3 regions of the Paenibacillus sp. GM1FR genome follow, and region 3 is predicted to be linked to each of the others. Evidence: predicted binding sites of a transcription regulator. Region 3 holds the regulator's gene; each other region holds the start of a gene.
The links. Region 3 encodes Rex, which represses fermentation and respiration genes when NADH is low (regulators of the CRP and FNR family bind a similar motif). Its sites were predicted from a motif close to TTGTGAAATATTTCACAA; they were not measured.

Region 1: PAEAM_RS16290 (cytochrome ubiquinol oxidase subunit I) is a predicted target of Rex. The motif match lies at 1,991-2,008, and genes of this name have one in related genera.
Region 2: PAEAM_RS00870 (cytochrome ubiquinol oxidase subunit I) is a predicted target of Rex. The motif match lies at 2,136-2,153, and genes of this name have one in related genera.

The regions. Positions count from the first base shown of each region.
Region 1 is NZ_MKZL01000022.1:137,013-142,150, forward strand. It holds gene PAEAM_RS16280 (glycosyltransferase) at 1-458, opposite strand, end outside; gene PAEAM_RS16285 (tetratricopeptide repeat protein) at 455-1,747, opposite strand; gene PAEAM_RS16290 (cytochrome ubiquinol oxidase subunit I) at 2,130-3,545, shown strand; gene cydB (cytochrome d ubiquinol oxidase subunit II) at 3,490-4,545, shown strand; gene cydD (thiol reductant ABC exporter subunit CydD) at 4,547-5,138, shown strand, end outside.
Region 2 is NZ_MKZL01000001.1:199,830-204,967, forward strand. It holds gene PAEAM_RS00860 (LysR family transcriptional regulator) at 1-335, opposite strand, end outside; gene PAEAM_RS00865 (MFS transporter) at 445-1,836, shown strand; gene PAEAM_RS00870 (cytochrome ubiquinol oxidase subunit I) at 2,231-3,595, shown strand; gene PAEAM_RS00875 (cytochrome d ubiquinol oxidase subunit II) at 3,595-4,608, shown strand; gene cydD (thiol reductant ABC exporter subunit CydD) at 4,623-5,138, shown strand, end outside.
Region 3 is NZ_MKZL01000011.1:673,365-678,502, reverse strand. It holds gene PAEAM_RS08870 (amidohydrolase) at 1-1,163, opposite strand, end outside; gene PAEAM_RS08865 (redox-sensing transcriptional repressor Rex) at 1,150-1,803, opposite strand; gene dinG (ATP-dependent DNA helicase DinG) at 2,023-4,884, opposite strand; gene PAEAM_RS08855 (tetratricopeptide repeat protein) at 5,027-5,138, opposite strand, start outside.

The DNA of each region.
Region 1 (5,138 bases), on a different contig from region 3:
CGGACCACCTTTGGATAGGCTTTGCATATGTCCGGTGTTCCGTCTGTGCTGGCATCGTCCACAATGACGATCTCATCCACGAATTCACTCAGATCATGCAATACTTCTTCAAGGTATCGGCCGCGTTCATTGCGAACCTGGAGCATGGCGGTCAGCTTGTTGCCTTTGCTTTTGCGAACCCGATGAATGGAGAAAGGCTCTTTGAATACACTTGTTTCCTCTTGTGTTACAGCAGCATTCTGTTCTGCCTGACCTTGTGAATCATTCCAGTGATGCACTTGGCTTCGGATGTCCTGCGTTGGTTGTGCATGATCCGGGGTGTGATCTCCATTTTCCAATGCGTCTGTATGTGTTCGATCGACTGTTTCGGTTGGCGTGTAAGTGGTTTCAGTTCGGATATCCCTGTGCACCATTGGTCCATTCAACTGTTGTCTACGCTTCTTTGGGTCCAGCATCATGGCACCTCCCCAAGCAATTGCTGTACAGCATGATCCAACAGCTCCAGCTCCACAATCCGGGCCAGCGCATCTTCATCCTCCAGTGCTGTCTCAAGGAAATGTCGGACTGCCCCGTGTCGTTCCCCTCGCAGTGCCAGCGCACTGCCGGATAATTGCTGATAATCCCGGCGACTGGCATCATCCTGAATATCGACTGCATGCACCAGAGCCAGTGCTTCTTCCACACGTCCAGTCTCCTGGTAAATGCGGAATTTCCAATGTCTCGCCGTTTCTCCGCCAAGTTCGTCCAGGATACGCAGGGCGTTTCCGTAATCATCGTTCATACGGAGTAGTTCCGCTCGTACAAGTTGATCTTCTCCTGCCTCAAACCAGCGACATAACTGTTCATAATGATGCCGTTCTTGTTCATCTGCTGCACTAATTCCATACACCCGCAGGGCGTCCTCCAACTGTCCAGCCCGGGCATGGATGGCAGACAGGAATCGATAATGGGAGACCACACAATCACTGCGACCATTCATGACCGCATGGGTGAAGGCCTCTTGCAACGAATGGACGGCCCGCGGATCTTCAAGCAAGTACTCATAGGCTGCCAGCAAAAAGGATATCGTCTCATGTGCACCTGCTTTGGCACGGAGCTGACGGTAGAAGTCGGCACGTACACTGCATTGAAGCAGGGTGACGCTATCTGGAGTACCTGACAGGATCTGCCGCAGCGCATGCAAGAAGAGCAGTTCGTAGTCCCGGAGAGGGACTTCGAGATCATCCCTTTGCATCGTACCCGCAGGTGCAGGGTCTTCTCCGCCCAGCCAGATGGCACGTACGCCTTGGAATAACAGCTTCATATAACGTGTCTCGGAGGATGTGCCGACCAGATCGGCGATGCCGACGAGTTTGGAAATACTGCTCTCCCATAGCGGAGATTCTGCTTCGTTTCCAGCAGGCTCAGGGAGCAGGGCAATACATAGCTCAGGCTCCAGCGAAGCTGTAGCCATTAGCCAGTAGGGATGGGCGACTACGGCTACGGTGCGAGGTTCCAGCAATAGCTGTTCGGCTTCAGGGAGGGAGATGACAGTAATGACCGGAGGTACATCTTCTGTTTGCGTCAGGCTGCTGACATAGTAGACCTCTCCCTCGATCGACAGCAGTGCAGCAATATCGGGATAGGGAAAGGATGACCAGCCTCCTTTGCGAGGGAAGAGAACATACCGGACAGTGGGCTGTGTTGTACTGGGCTTATCCAGGCTGGCTTCGGCGTCTTCACCTGGTAGTGGTGCAGGTTTTTCCATGAATAGTTCACCTCACCTTGACTGTAATATGGAGCGTCTTCGCTCTGCATGTGCTTCATGCTTTCACTTCATATGTAAAGCCCTCACGGTACTTCGCATGATATGCCTGAGACTAACATATGGGCATTCCGTCCCAAACATGAGTATCTTCCATGAATAGATGAAGCTGGCAAGCTGTGATAATAGGCTGAATTTTATCTTTTGTGTGACCAGGATCACTTTTTTTTGCTCTAGAGACGAAGATTGTGATAATTCTCACATGTATAAAATAGGTAATCTGGCACAATACGTTCATCAACGTATTTGGCGGACAGACAGCGAAGGTGCAGCTTCAATGCCAGATACGCATACTGCGAAGTGAACAGAAAGAAGGGGTAACGGTATGGATCCGATTATGTTATCGCGTATCCAATATGCACTTACAACGATTTTCCATTTCTTTTTTGTCCCGCTATCCATCGGTCTTGTACTGTTGGTTGCGATTATGGAGACGTTGTACGTTGTTAAGGGTAAGGAGATCTACAAAACGATGGCGAAGTTCTGGGGCAAGCTGTTCCTGATTAACTTTGCCGTCGGGGTTGTCACAGGTATTTTGCAAGAGTTCCAGTTCGGCATGAACTGGTCCGAGTACTCCCGATTTGTCGGGGACGTATTCGGTGCGCCACTGGCTATTGAAGCGCTACTGGCGTTTTTTATGGAGTCTACATTTATTGGATTGTGGATATTTGGCTGGGATCGTTTGTCCAAAAAAGTGCATCTGGCCTGCATCTGGCTGGTGTTTGTTGGCACATTCCTGTCCGCGCTGTGGATTCTGGCAGCCAATTCATTTATGCAACATCCTGTTGGGTTTGAGATTAACAACGGCCGAGCTGAGATGAATGATTTCTTTGCACTCATCACAAATGGTCAGCTTCTCGTCGAGTTCCCACATACAATCTTTGGGGCATTGATGACAGGGGCCTTCGTCGTAACCGGGATCAGTGCCTACAAATTGATGAAAAAGCAGGATGTGGAGATCTTCCGCAAATCGTTTAATATCGCGATCATTATCGCTCTTGTTTCTTCATTCGGCGTCGCATTCTCGGGTCACTTCCAGGCGCAATATCTGGTGGAGACACAGCCGATGAAGATGGCAGCCAGTGAGGGCACATGGACAACGACAGAAGATCCGGCACCATGGACGGTGGTCGCCTTTATTGACCCGGATAAACAGGAGAGTACGGGTGAGATCAAAATCCCCGGATTGCTCAGTTATCTGTCCTACAGCAAGTTCTCCGGTAGTGTCAAAGGTATGAAGGAACTTCAAGCTGAGTATGAACAGACGTATGGACCGGGGGACTACATCCCGCCGGTACGGACAACATTCTGGAGTTTCCGCATTATGATCGCAGCGGGTGGTTTAATGATTGCATTGGCGCTATACGGTACGTTCCTAGCCATGCGTAAGAAGCTGGAGGTCGCTGGAAAGTGGTTTATGCGTCTGATGGTGTTCGCCATCTCCCTGCCGTTTATCGCCAATACGTCAGGTTGGATTATGACCGAAGTAGGAAGACAGCCATGGACGGTATTTGGCTATATGACAACCGAAGCCGGGGTCTCGCCGAACGTATCCGCAGGAATGATCCTGTTCTCGACCATCGCTTTTACCGCTGCGTATACGGTTCTCGGAATCGTGATGGTATACCTGTTCGTACGTGAGATCAAAGCAGGACCGTTTGCGGTCGAGAAGCCAGAAGATCACGATGAATCGGCCGATCCGTTCGGCGTGGATGGAGGTTATTCCGTTGTCACTAAGTGAGTTGTGGTTTTTGCTGATTGCCGTATTGTTTGTTGGTTTCTTCTTTTTGGAAGGTTTTGATTTTGGTGTGGGGATGTCTACAGGCATTATTGCCAAAACAGATCGTGAACGCCGGACCCTGATTAACTCAATCGGTCCGTTCTGGGATGGTAATGAAGTATGGCTGATTACGGCAGGGGGCGCGATGTTTGCTGCCTTCCCGCACTGGTATGCCACGTTGTTCAGTGGTTTTTACCTGCCACTTGTGGTGGTGTTACTCGCCTTGATTGGCCGCGGAGTTGCTTTCGAATTCCGCAGTAAAATAAAACAGCAGCGCTGGCGCAAAACATGGGACATCATCATTGTTGTCTCCAGCGCGCTGTTGCCTTTCCTGTTCGGCGTGGTCTTTGCCACATTGATGAAAGGTCTGCCCATTGATGGGGAGATGCAGTTGCGTGCAGGATTCCTCGATATTGTTAATCCGTACACCGTGATTGGTGGCTTGAGTGTAACCCTGTTGTGTCTGGTTCATGGATTGCTGTTTGCATCACTACGAACAGTAGGTGATCTTAGAGAGCGTGCCTTGAAGACAGCGCAAAAATTGATGCTGCCGCTGGCTGCACTACTCGCTGTTTACGCGTTAATGACGTATTTCATGACGGATGTGTTCGCCGTACGAGGCTGGGCTCTTTGGATCATGGTTGTACTTGGCGCAGTTTCGCTTGCACTTGCGGCATACTTTGTTCGTCAGAAGCGTGAAGGCTGGGCTTTTGGTATGACTGGGGCAGTGATTGCCATTGCCATTGCCTCGGTCTTTATCGGACTTTTCCCAAGAGTGATGGTGAGTTCCTTTGGGGCGGCATATGACCTGACTGTATACAACGCCGCATCCGGCGCTTATTCATTGAAAGTAATGACCATTGTAGCTTGCACATTGCTGCCGTTTGTTCTTGGCTATCAGATCTGGAGTTATTATATCTTCCGCAAACGTCTGAACGAGCAGCACCACCTGGAGTACTGATATGGGACGGGGGCTGATGAAGCTGCCGGGCATCCGGCCGGTACTTGCGCTGGCCTCAGCGCTGGTGCTGCTACAGGCGATGACGATCATTATGCAGGCTAAATGGCTAGCACAGGCCATAACGGCATTATTTGAAGGTTCATCCGTAACGGAGCAGTACCCTGTACTGCTGCTGTTCCTGGCTGCTTTTGCCGCCCGCTACGCCCTATCCTTCTGGTTACAACTCGTGACTTCACGATATGCGGAGAGGACAGGGACTGATCTGCGCAGACAGATGGTGGAGCAGTGGTTCAGGCTCGGGCCGCGTTATGCCAAGACAGAGGGCACAGGCCATCTGGTCACACTGGCACGTGAGGGAACAGCTCAATACAAGACGTATCTGGAACTATTTATTCCTCGCATGCTGGGCATAGGATTCACACCCATCGTCATTTTGCTGTATGTGTTCAAGCTGGATCTGATGTCCGGGGTTATTCTGATGCTGACACTCCCAATCCTGATCGTATTCATGATTCTGATTGGCCTCGCAGCTCAGCGTAAGATAGACGGACAATTCAGATCTTACAAAGCACTCGCCAACCATTTTGTTGATA
Region 2 (5,138 bases), on a different contig from region 3:
TTCCGGAATTCCCGCAGTATACCTGGCAATGTGCTCGCCGTAGTCACCGCCAATTGCAGTGTACCCTGATCCGGGTTGGAGAGGTCAGCGATTTCCCGCTTTCCTTGTTCCAATTCAAATAAGGCTTTTTCAGTTCGCTGAAGAAATGTTCTTCCAAAGTCGTTTAGTCGCAGCTTTCTCCCGATTCGATCAAATAAAGGGACTCCAAGGTCGTCCTCTAATCGTTGTATCGTTTTGCTCAGGGAGGATTGCGTGACATGCAGCTTTCCCGCAGCTTCCGTAACATGTTCGCATCGGGCCACCGTCAGGAAATATTTTAGTTGAAGAAGCTCCATTTGCACCATCCCTTCATTCCTTCTAGTTCATCAAATCATAACATATAATGCGTTGGAATAAATGAATACGTTCAAGTAAGATAACAGCAGAAGAGAGAGAGGTGCACCAATGAACGTTCGAAATAAAGGATTGATGTTAGCTGTTGGACTCGGAATTATGTTGAATCCGTTGAATTCCTCCATGATTTCGGTGGCAATCTCCAGGCTACAACAAGTGTATCAACTTAATTTTACAGCCGTTTCGTGGATTATTTTATCATTTTACATTGCCAGTGCAGTCGCTCAACCCGTCATGGGCAAGTGTAGTGATTTGTTTGGCCGCAGGAAGATCTTCCTCATGGGTCTTGTTATTGTTTTTGTATCGTCCATGTTAGCTCCGTGGTCTCCCAGTTTTTCGTGGCTCATCGTATTCCGGATTGTTCAATCAATTGGCACAAGCATGATGGTGGCCGTCGGAATGGCGATTGTCAGAATGAACGTGACTGAAAAACAAGCCTCCGCCTTGTCCACCTTGGCTATATTCCTTTCTGGAGCGGCTGCAATTGGACCTTTTATTGGTGGAGTATTGATTCATTGGTGGGACTGGCACAGCATATTCTTCGTTAATATTCCGTTTGTCTTGGCGAGTTTTTGGTTCGCCTGGAAAACAATCCCGAAGGACGAGCAATCTCCGTCTATCTCTGGTCACATGTCCATTCGGCAATGGCTTGCGTTAATTGACGCACCAGGTATCCTGATGTTTACGGTAGCTTTGGTGACTCTGCTCATCGGTTTACTTTCAGTAAATTCCAGAGGAGATATTTCAACATGGCATCTGCTGACAGGGGGGATCGGGTTAATCGCACTCGTCATGTTCTTCCGACATGAATTAAAAGCAGCCACGCCTTTTATCCCTCTGCGAACGTTTGCCTCATATCCGGAGATGACTTGGGTGAATGTGCAATACATGCTGGTGAACATCCTGTTTTACGCACTTTTTTTTGGAGTTCCTACGTATTTGAAGCAGGTACGTCATCTCAACGAAGTTCATACAGGAATGAGCATGCTAGCTTTGGGGTTATGTTCAGTCATTATTGCTCCGATCGCAGGACGCTGGATTGACAGATCAGGATCACGGCCAGCTCTGATCGTATCCGCTTCTTTAATGACATTTGGATCTATATTGATCGTTGTTATGAATGAAACTTCTCCAATCTTCATAATCATTGTTGCTTTAGCTTTATTTGGAATAAGTAATGGCTTAAACGCGGTCGGCATGCAAGCAGCACTGTTTAAAAGCACACCGAAAGAAATGATCGGAGTGGCATCGGGTATTTTTAATACATCACGCTACCTGGGGACCATTTTATCGTCGTTATTGATTGGAATTGTTATGGGGGATACATTCAATGTGACAGGATTTCAGAAGCTTGGAATCATCCTTACGGTATTAGCTGCATCACTGATCATCATGAGCGTACGTCGCGAGGCAGGTGCGGTGAGTCCGGAGAAAGTAAAATAGAGAATCTTCTGTGCAATAACACGTTTACACCCAATGAATCAATAGCTCCATTGGGTGTATTTTTTGATTTTCACCAAGTTGTCAGAAAGAGTTGATCCTTTCTTGAACGTTTAGGGTAGAACACGTGTCTTTGATTGAATTAGGTAAAAATAAAGATATAATAATTTTGATTAATAGGCTTGGTTAGTACTTTAAGTGCATTAATATCAGATTTTAATAGGCATCCAATGCTTGTTATTATCGGGGGCCTACAGGAGTAAACGCATTATAGGTGTGGCAAGATATCGTCATACCTAACTTTGTGAAATTTTTCGCAACTCTGCATTGAGCTTGGCCAAATCTGATATTGAATGTTTCTAAATTGAACAGAGTTTGAAAGGAGGCAACACAAAGAATGGCTATTGATACGGTTTTATGGAGCAGGCTAGTGACTGGTTTGACGCTCGGGTTCCACGTGATTTTTGCAACGCTTGGTGTCGGCGTACCTTTGATGATTGCTATTGCAGAGTTCATCGGCATTCGGAAGAAGGATCACCATTACATACTTATGGCAAAGAGGTGGTCCAGAGGGTTTGTCATTTCTGTGGCTGTTGGTGTTGTGACAGGTACAGCGATATCACTGCAGTTGGCCCTGGTATGGCCGAATTTTATGAAGCTGGCCGGGAATGTCATTGCACTGCCACTATTTATGGAAGTATTTGCATTCTTTTTTGAAGCAATATTCCTGGGCATTTATCTGTACACGTGGGATCGGTTCAAAAATCCGTATATCCACTGGTTGCTGACTATTCCGATTGTCGCCGGGGCAGGCATGTCTGCTGTTTTTATTACAACAGTGAACGGATTCATGAACCAGCCTGAAGGTTTTGTCATGGAAGCAGGTCAATTCATGGCAGTGAACCCCGTGCAAGCGATGCTGAATACAGCGACGTTCTCCAAAGTGTTCCATGTATTAAGCTCGGCTTATCTGACAGGAGCTGCTCTGTTAGCAGGAATAGCAGCCTTTGCGATGCTGAGAAAAGGAGTGTCGGCCTACCACAAAAAAGGCTTGAATCTCATGATGGCCGTTGTGCTGGTATTCAGTTTGTTAAATTCTTTAGCTGGAGATGTGTCTGCCAAGTTTTTGGCTGAGCATCAGCCGGAGAAGCTCGCAGCTGCCGAGTGGCATTTCGAGACGGAAAGCGGCGCGGATTTGATTTTTTTGGGATGGCTGAATGCAGAACATGAAATTATAGGCGCTCTTCATTTGCCGAAACTGCTCAGTTTCCTTGCCTTTGGAGACTTTAACGCCGAGGTAACCGGGCTGAACGAATTTCCACCAGATGAACACCCGCCCTTACTTGTGCATTATTTGTTTGATCTAATGGCTGGTATTGGATTCGCTCTGCTTGCTATATCAAGTCTGTACTTCCTGTTTGTATTCTGGAAGAAACGTAATCAGTTTAACAAGTGGATGCTTCGTATGGTTGCACTGAGTGCACCGCTTGCTTTTCTGGCCGTTGAGATGGGTTGGTTCTATGCAGAGATCGGGCGGCAACCATGGATCATCCGAGGTTATATGCGGGTAGAAGAGGCCGCTACTTCTTCACCAAGTGTGAGAATTTTATTTTTCGTCTTCTTGCTTCTCTACATCCTGCTAGGCGTTATGTGTGTCGTCGTACTGAGACGGTTGTTCAATAACAATCCTGCTGAACTCGAGATGGAGAAATGGTTGAAGGAGAAGCATGATCAATCAGCCAAGAAAGGGGATCAGGCCTGATGAGTTATGAATTAATTGGTATTTCGGTACTCTGGCTGTTCTTGTACGGCTATCTTATTGTAGCTTCCATTGATTTTGGAGCAGGTTTCTTTGCCTTTTATGCACGCCTGACAAAGCAGGATCATCTGATTAATCGTCTGATCTCCCGTTATCTATCACCTGTCTGGGAGATCACCAATGTATTCTTTGTCTTTTTCTATATTGGCATCGTTGGATTTTTCCCGGACACGGCCTATTATTATGGCTCAGCGCTGCTTGTTCCAGGAAGTATTGCCGTCATTTTACTTGCCATTCGTGGGTCGTTCTATGCTTTCGAAAATTATGGTTCCAAAAAAAGTATCGTGTATTTGTTCTTATATGGAGCTACAGGGTTGCTTATTCCAGCGTCATTGTCAGTGGCACTGACCCTTTCTGAAGGTGGCTTTATTTTGAAGCAGGGAGATACCGTTTCCCTGGATTACTGGGCACTATTTACGAATCCATTATCGTGGAGCATCGTTGGACTGGCCATCGTGTCGGTATTGTTCATTAGCGGGTCATTTCTCACATTTTACGCTTCTCGGGCAGAGGATCATTCGGCATTGAAGCTCATGCGGAACTATGCTTTGTTCTGGAGCACACCGACCATTATTCTCGCGCTGACTGCATTTATATATTTGGGTCAACACAATGAGCGTCATTTTCAAAATATGATGGATTTATGGTGGCTGCTGGCGCTTTCTGTTGCGTTTTTCATGATTGCCATGTGGCTGTTATATAACGGACGGCGTTATGGTTTAGCTTTTATATGCATCATGCTGCAATTTCTCACAGCCTTTTTCGCTTACGGGATTGGGCAATATCCTTACATTCTCGATCCATACATCACCATTCAGAGTAGCGCCACATCACCTGCAATGGGCTTTGCACTCGTCGTTGTGTTTATCGGTGGTCTGTGCTTGTTAATTCCTTCTCTAATCCTGGTCTTCAAACTGTTCCTGTTTGATGCGGATTATGTGAAAGGGAAAAAATAAAGGAGGAGCGTTCAATGAAGAGGAGAGGCAAGTCCAATCTGATCTCGCAGCAAATGTCTTTACAACGAAAAAACAGACTTCTCCTTGCCATCATTTCGCTGGCCCTTGGTGTAGCTATTATAAGCCAGGCCACCTTGGTGGCTGAAGCAGTCCAGCGAATCTTTGTAGAGAAAGCTTCCTTTTCATCAGTGATCCTGTTACTTGTCCTATTATTGGCTGTTATGGCCGCACGTTCACTGTTGTCGTATGGTAATGGGAAAGTGGGCTTGCATATGGCAGCACGCGCCAAGACAAATATGCGAGCATCTGTGTTGCAGAACCTGACCCGCGCTTCCATGCCTTCAACCCTGAGTGGACAGACGGGAGGAAAGGTCAGTGTTGCTTTGGATGCTGTGGATGAGGCCGACAGTTATTTCAGTCAGTACATGCCGCGTATGATGGAAGCTGCGATGATCCCGATTCTGATTCTGGTTGTTACGTTTACGCAGCACTCTAACACAGGCTGGATTATGCTGTTTACGGCACCGTTT
Region 3 (5,138 bases):
GTATGTGAGATCAGGTCTGTATGTGGATAGAAATGTGCCTGTTCAATGTCCAAGGCAATAAAGTCAGCCTTCATGCCGACCTGGAGTGCTCCGGTATTGTTCAAGAAGATAGATTTGGCACCGTATGACGTTCCGAGTAGTAACGCTTCGCCTGCTGGCACTGCCGTCGGGTCACCAGATACACCTTTGTGGATCAATGCAGCCAGTCTCATTTCCTCGAACATATCCAGATTGTTGTTGCTTGCCGGTCCGTCTGTTCCGAGTGACACGGTAACTCCTGCTTTCAGCAACGCAGGTACCCGCGCAACACCGGAAGCGAGTTTCAGGTTACTTCCCGGGTTATGGGATACAGCCACATCATGACGGGCCAGAATCTCAATCTCTTCGTCATTCAGATGCACCGCATGTGCAACCAGGGATGGACGAGAGAAAAAGCCCAGTTTCTCCAGATGTGCCACAGGACGCAGTCCATAATCAGCCACGTTCTGCTCGACTTCACGAAGCGTTTCCGACATATGTGTATGAAGGGGAAGGTTTAGGTCGTTCGCGACCTGCACAAGCTTCTCTATGTAGTCAGGAGGGCATGTATATGGTGCATGTGGCGAGATTACGGTTGTAATGCGACCATCTGCCTGTCCATTCCACTCACGCGCAAACGCAGCCGACTCCTCCAGCTTCCGCAATTGTTCTTCTTCCGAGCACAGCCCGATTACACCACGTGCCAGTGCTGCTCTAACGCCGGATTGCTCCACAACTTTGGCAACTTGATCCATGTGATCGTACATGTCCAGGAAAGCTGTAGTTCCGCCTTTCAACATTTCAAGCACCGATAGCGAAGTTCCCCAATATACGTCTTCTGAAGTCATTTTCGCTTCCATCGGCCACATTTTTTCCTGCAACCATACTTGCAATGCAAGATCGTCTCCGTGCCCTCTGAGCAACGACATCGCTGCATGACCATGCGTATTGATCAGACCCGGCAGGAAGAACAGTCCTTTTCCATCCACTTTGGTACAATTTTTGTCTTCATCCGGCAATGTCTCACCAATATGCACAATCTTGTCATTCTCAACAACCATGTATCCTTGGACAACGTTCCATGTTGTGCCGCCTTCATTAACGGCAAATTTGCCGTTGTGAATTACCCATCTATTTGTTGTCATCTTCCTCGTCGTCCTTTCCAGTCTCCAAGTAATAGGCCAAACTAAGCAGATCCGTTGTAAAGTCAGCATGGTGAATGCGGATATGCGGCGGTGTTTTTAGAATGGTTGGTGCAAAATTAAGGATCGCTTCGATTCCGGATTCAATAAGCTGATCGGCTACATTTTGGGCTTCCGTATCCGGAACCGTGATAATTCCGATGCGAATGTTTTCCATTTTAACCGCTTCCGTCAATTCATCCATTGGTTTTACCGTCAAACTGTTGATTTGACTACCAATCTTCGGTCCATATGCATCAAATACAGCAACAATCTTCATGTTGTCTTTCAGATATGCGTTGTAGTTGGACAAGGCCTGTCCGAGATTACCCGCGCCTACCAGAGCTACATTAATTTGCTGATCAATTTTGAGAATGTGACGAATTTTCTCGATCAAATAGGATACATCATACCCGATCCCTTTACGACCAAAATCACCGAAGTAAGCCAGGTCTTTACGAATTTGGGCCGGATTCAGATCCAGCCTTTGTCCAAGCTCTTGAGAAGAAACAGTAGCCACCTCACGCTGATGCAACTCGTTCAAATAACGCAAGTAAACAGGCAGACGTCGTACCACCGCTTCCGAAATTTTATCCGATTTCATTCTTGCTCCCCCTTACCAAGGCCACGATAAAATAATAGATGAAAAGATGAGCATTCTGTATAAAACTCAAATATAAACGTGACATTTTATACAGAATGCTCCTTGTAATTTAGGTTATAAGTTCTTACGAGCAACTGCTTTAATCGGATACGGAAATATCTAATAAAGTTTAACGCCAAACGATAGTGTCATGCAATGATATAACGAACAAAACAACCATTATTTTTGTTCATTAGCAGGTTCTTCCAACCACTCGGTAATTCGTGGAACCATTTGCTCCGTGAGCATATGCTCCATTTTGGGACCAGGTAATGAATATAAAAAGAATTTACCATAATACGCTTCAATCACCCGTGTATCATAAACAATGACAATTCCTCTGTCCTTTGCTGTACGCACCAATCGGCCAAATCCCTGCTTGAAACGAATGACCGCTTGCGGCACGGACAGTTTCATGAACGGATTTTTCTTCTGTTCCTGAAGCAACTCACTCTTGGCTTCCACCAACGGATGATTCGGTGGCTGGAAAGGCAATCGCACAATAGCGAGACAGGTTAGCGCCTCTCCCGGGATATCTACACCCTCCCAGAAGCTGCTTGTGCCCAGAAGTACCGTAGCTTTGGCATCTTGAAACCTGCGAGTCAATTTGGAACGACTTCCACTGTCAACGCCTTGCCCAAGCAACGAGATGTCGTTGCCAGACAGTGCCTCCTTCAGCGGATCATAGACCTGTCGCAACATCTTGTATGAAGTAAACAGAACCATCATGCGTCCACGCGTAGCAATTGCCGTCTCTGCAAGTGATTGCACCAGCATATTAACAAAGTGCGCATCACCCACACTTCCCTTCACACTCGGGAAATCACGCGGAATCACCAGAAGTGCCTGATCGCGATAGTTGAAAGGTGATGGCAGCATCGACGTTAACAGCCGATTATTCTCAGAGGCTTCCTGTAAGCCAAGCTGCTCAATCATGAACTGGAATGACTTATCTACCGAGAGCGTAGCCGATGTAAGCACAACACTTTTCTTTTTGTCAAAAAATAAATCCTTAAGTTGTGCACTCACATCTACAGGTACGGCATACAGCTGGAGAGATTTGCTGCGGAATTGGCCGCTGGCTTCCATCCAGTACACCGTTTTGGCGTCATCCATTCGCATGAAGAACCGTAGATTCTCCTTCAATGTGGTCAGATCTTTCAGTAATCCTGTAATGTCCGTGATCAGACTATCCGATTGATAATCATCCTGATCCTCTTTCACTTCAAGCAGCAATTTGTCCCCTTTGCGAACCAAATCGCCCAGAGTCACATAGATCTGGTTCTCCAGATCCTGCAACTCCTGCCATTTTGCAGGTTTTTGAGATGCTTTCAGACGCAGTGAAAATTGCCCCGTCTCTCCCGGTGAAGCATCACTTCGTTCAGGCAACAGACCAAACAAGGCATCGCTCATACGATCCCACAGCTCCTTAACTTCAAGAGCGAGCGGGAACATCTGATCCACCATGGAGCCCCATTGCACCGAATTTTCATGCCCGGATAACTGCGAACGAAGCATAGGCAGCTGACCATTACGACTGTCTTTAAATAGGCGGGTCAGTGTATGAACCAAGGTGAAATATTTCATATGCATTCCAAGATGTTTACCAGCGACATCCTCCAGATGATGTGCCTCATCGATCACAAGACTCTCATAGGCTGGCAGCAGCTGATGCGCGGCTTTCACATCCGTAAATAATTTGGAGTGATTGGTGATTACGATATCAGACAACCCTGCTTCATGTTTGGCACGATGGTAGAAGCATTTACGGAACCATGGACAGGATCTTCCCAGACATGATTCGGATTCACTCTGTACGGTCTCCCAGAAGTCCCCTCCGCGTCCGCTAAGGTTAAGTTCCTCATCATCTCCGGTTTCGGTCTGCGTAAGCCAGACGATCATCTGAGCAGCTGTGAAATAATCCTCTTTCGGTGTGGCGAATTCACGTTTATTGATTTTGTGTTCAAATTTGCGCAGGCACAGGTAATGTCCACGTCCTTTGAATACAGCAGCCTTAAACGGGAAAGGAACCACTTGAGTCAGCATCGGAATGTCCCGCTCTCTCAATTGCTCCTGCAGATTGATCGTATGCGTGCTAACCATAACTTTCTGTTCTTGCTTCACACTTTCGTAAATAGCAGGCAACAGATACCCTAGAGATTTACCGGTACCCGTTCCAGCTTCGATCAAGAGATGTTTCTCTTCATCCAAGGCTTGCCTTACACTGCTGAACATCTGAGTCTGCGCTTCACGCTCTTCGTAATGATCCAGTGTATCCTTCAGATTCTCCCGAACCTGGTCCATAAACTGTTCGAAGCTTACACCATCGAGGGGGTTAGCCTCCCGCTCATCGCGTGGTGCACCAATATCGGTCCAATCACTTACATTAAGAGCAAGCTGACGATAATAGGTATGTCCGTCCAGGTCCTGAATCGGCTCTGCTTCCTTCTCACTGCGCATTCCGTCCAAAAACCAACCCAAGTCACTGTCTTCTGGTGCAAACAGGTCACTGAGGCGCTGAATCGTTATGAGCGGTAATTCCTTTAACTCATCCAGACACTTGAGTAGCACATAGGCTGTCGCCAGTGCATCACTGTCTGCCTGGTGAGGGCGATCATGTTGAAATCCAAATTCGGAAGACACATAACCGAGTTGATAAGAACCAAGTGATGGGAATGTGATCTTCAGAAAATCAATCGTGTCCAGAATGCGGCCAGTGAACGGCAAATAACCGCAACGGTCAAGAGCATTCTGCAAAAAGTGAAAATCAAAAGCGACGTTGTGTCCAACAAGCACCACATCATTAAGCAGCGGAACCATCTCCATCATCATCTCTTCGAGTGAAGGAGCGTCCGCCACATCTGCATCGGTAATACCCGTCAACCCCGAAATAAACGGGGGAATCGGTACACCAGGGTTCACATAAGAACTATATATTTGAGTTATGCTGTAGTCATGATCTATGATGGCAAGTCCGGCCTGTATAATCTCACCGTCGGACTGCGTGCCGGTTGTTTCGAAATCCAATACGGCAAATTTCATTGCAATGTACGGTCCCTTCCATTCCAGTCTATGTTACAGCATAGCAAAAAAAAGGGGATTTGAAAATTAACTGACAAAAAAGCGGTGTCCCCGCCGCTATGCCAAAGGAGGGAACACCGTTTTTTTGTCGCCGAATTCCCGCTTAATGAAGGGTCGTCAGCTGATTAGCATATTGCAATTTTCCCCTGTTCAACCTGCAAGCTTCCATGTTGTACAGTGGTTCGGTCAATGTCGGGTCATACTGAAGGGCCTGT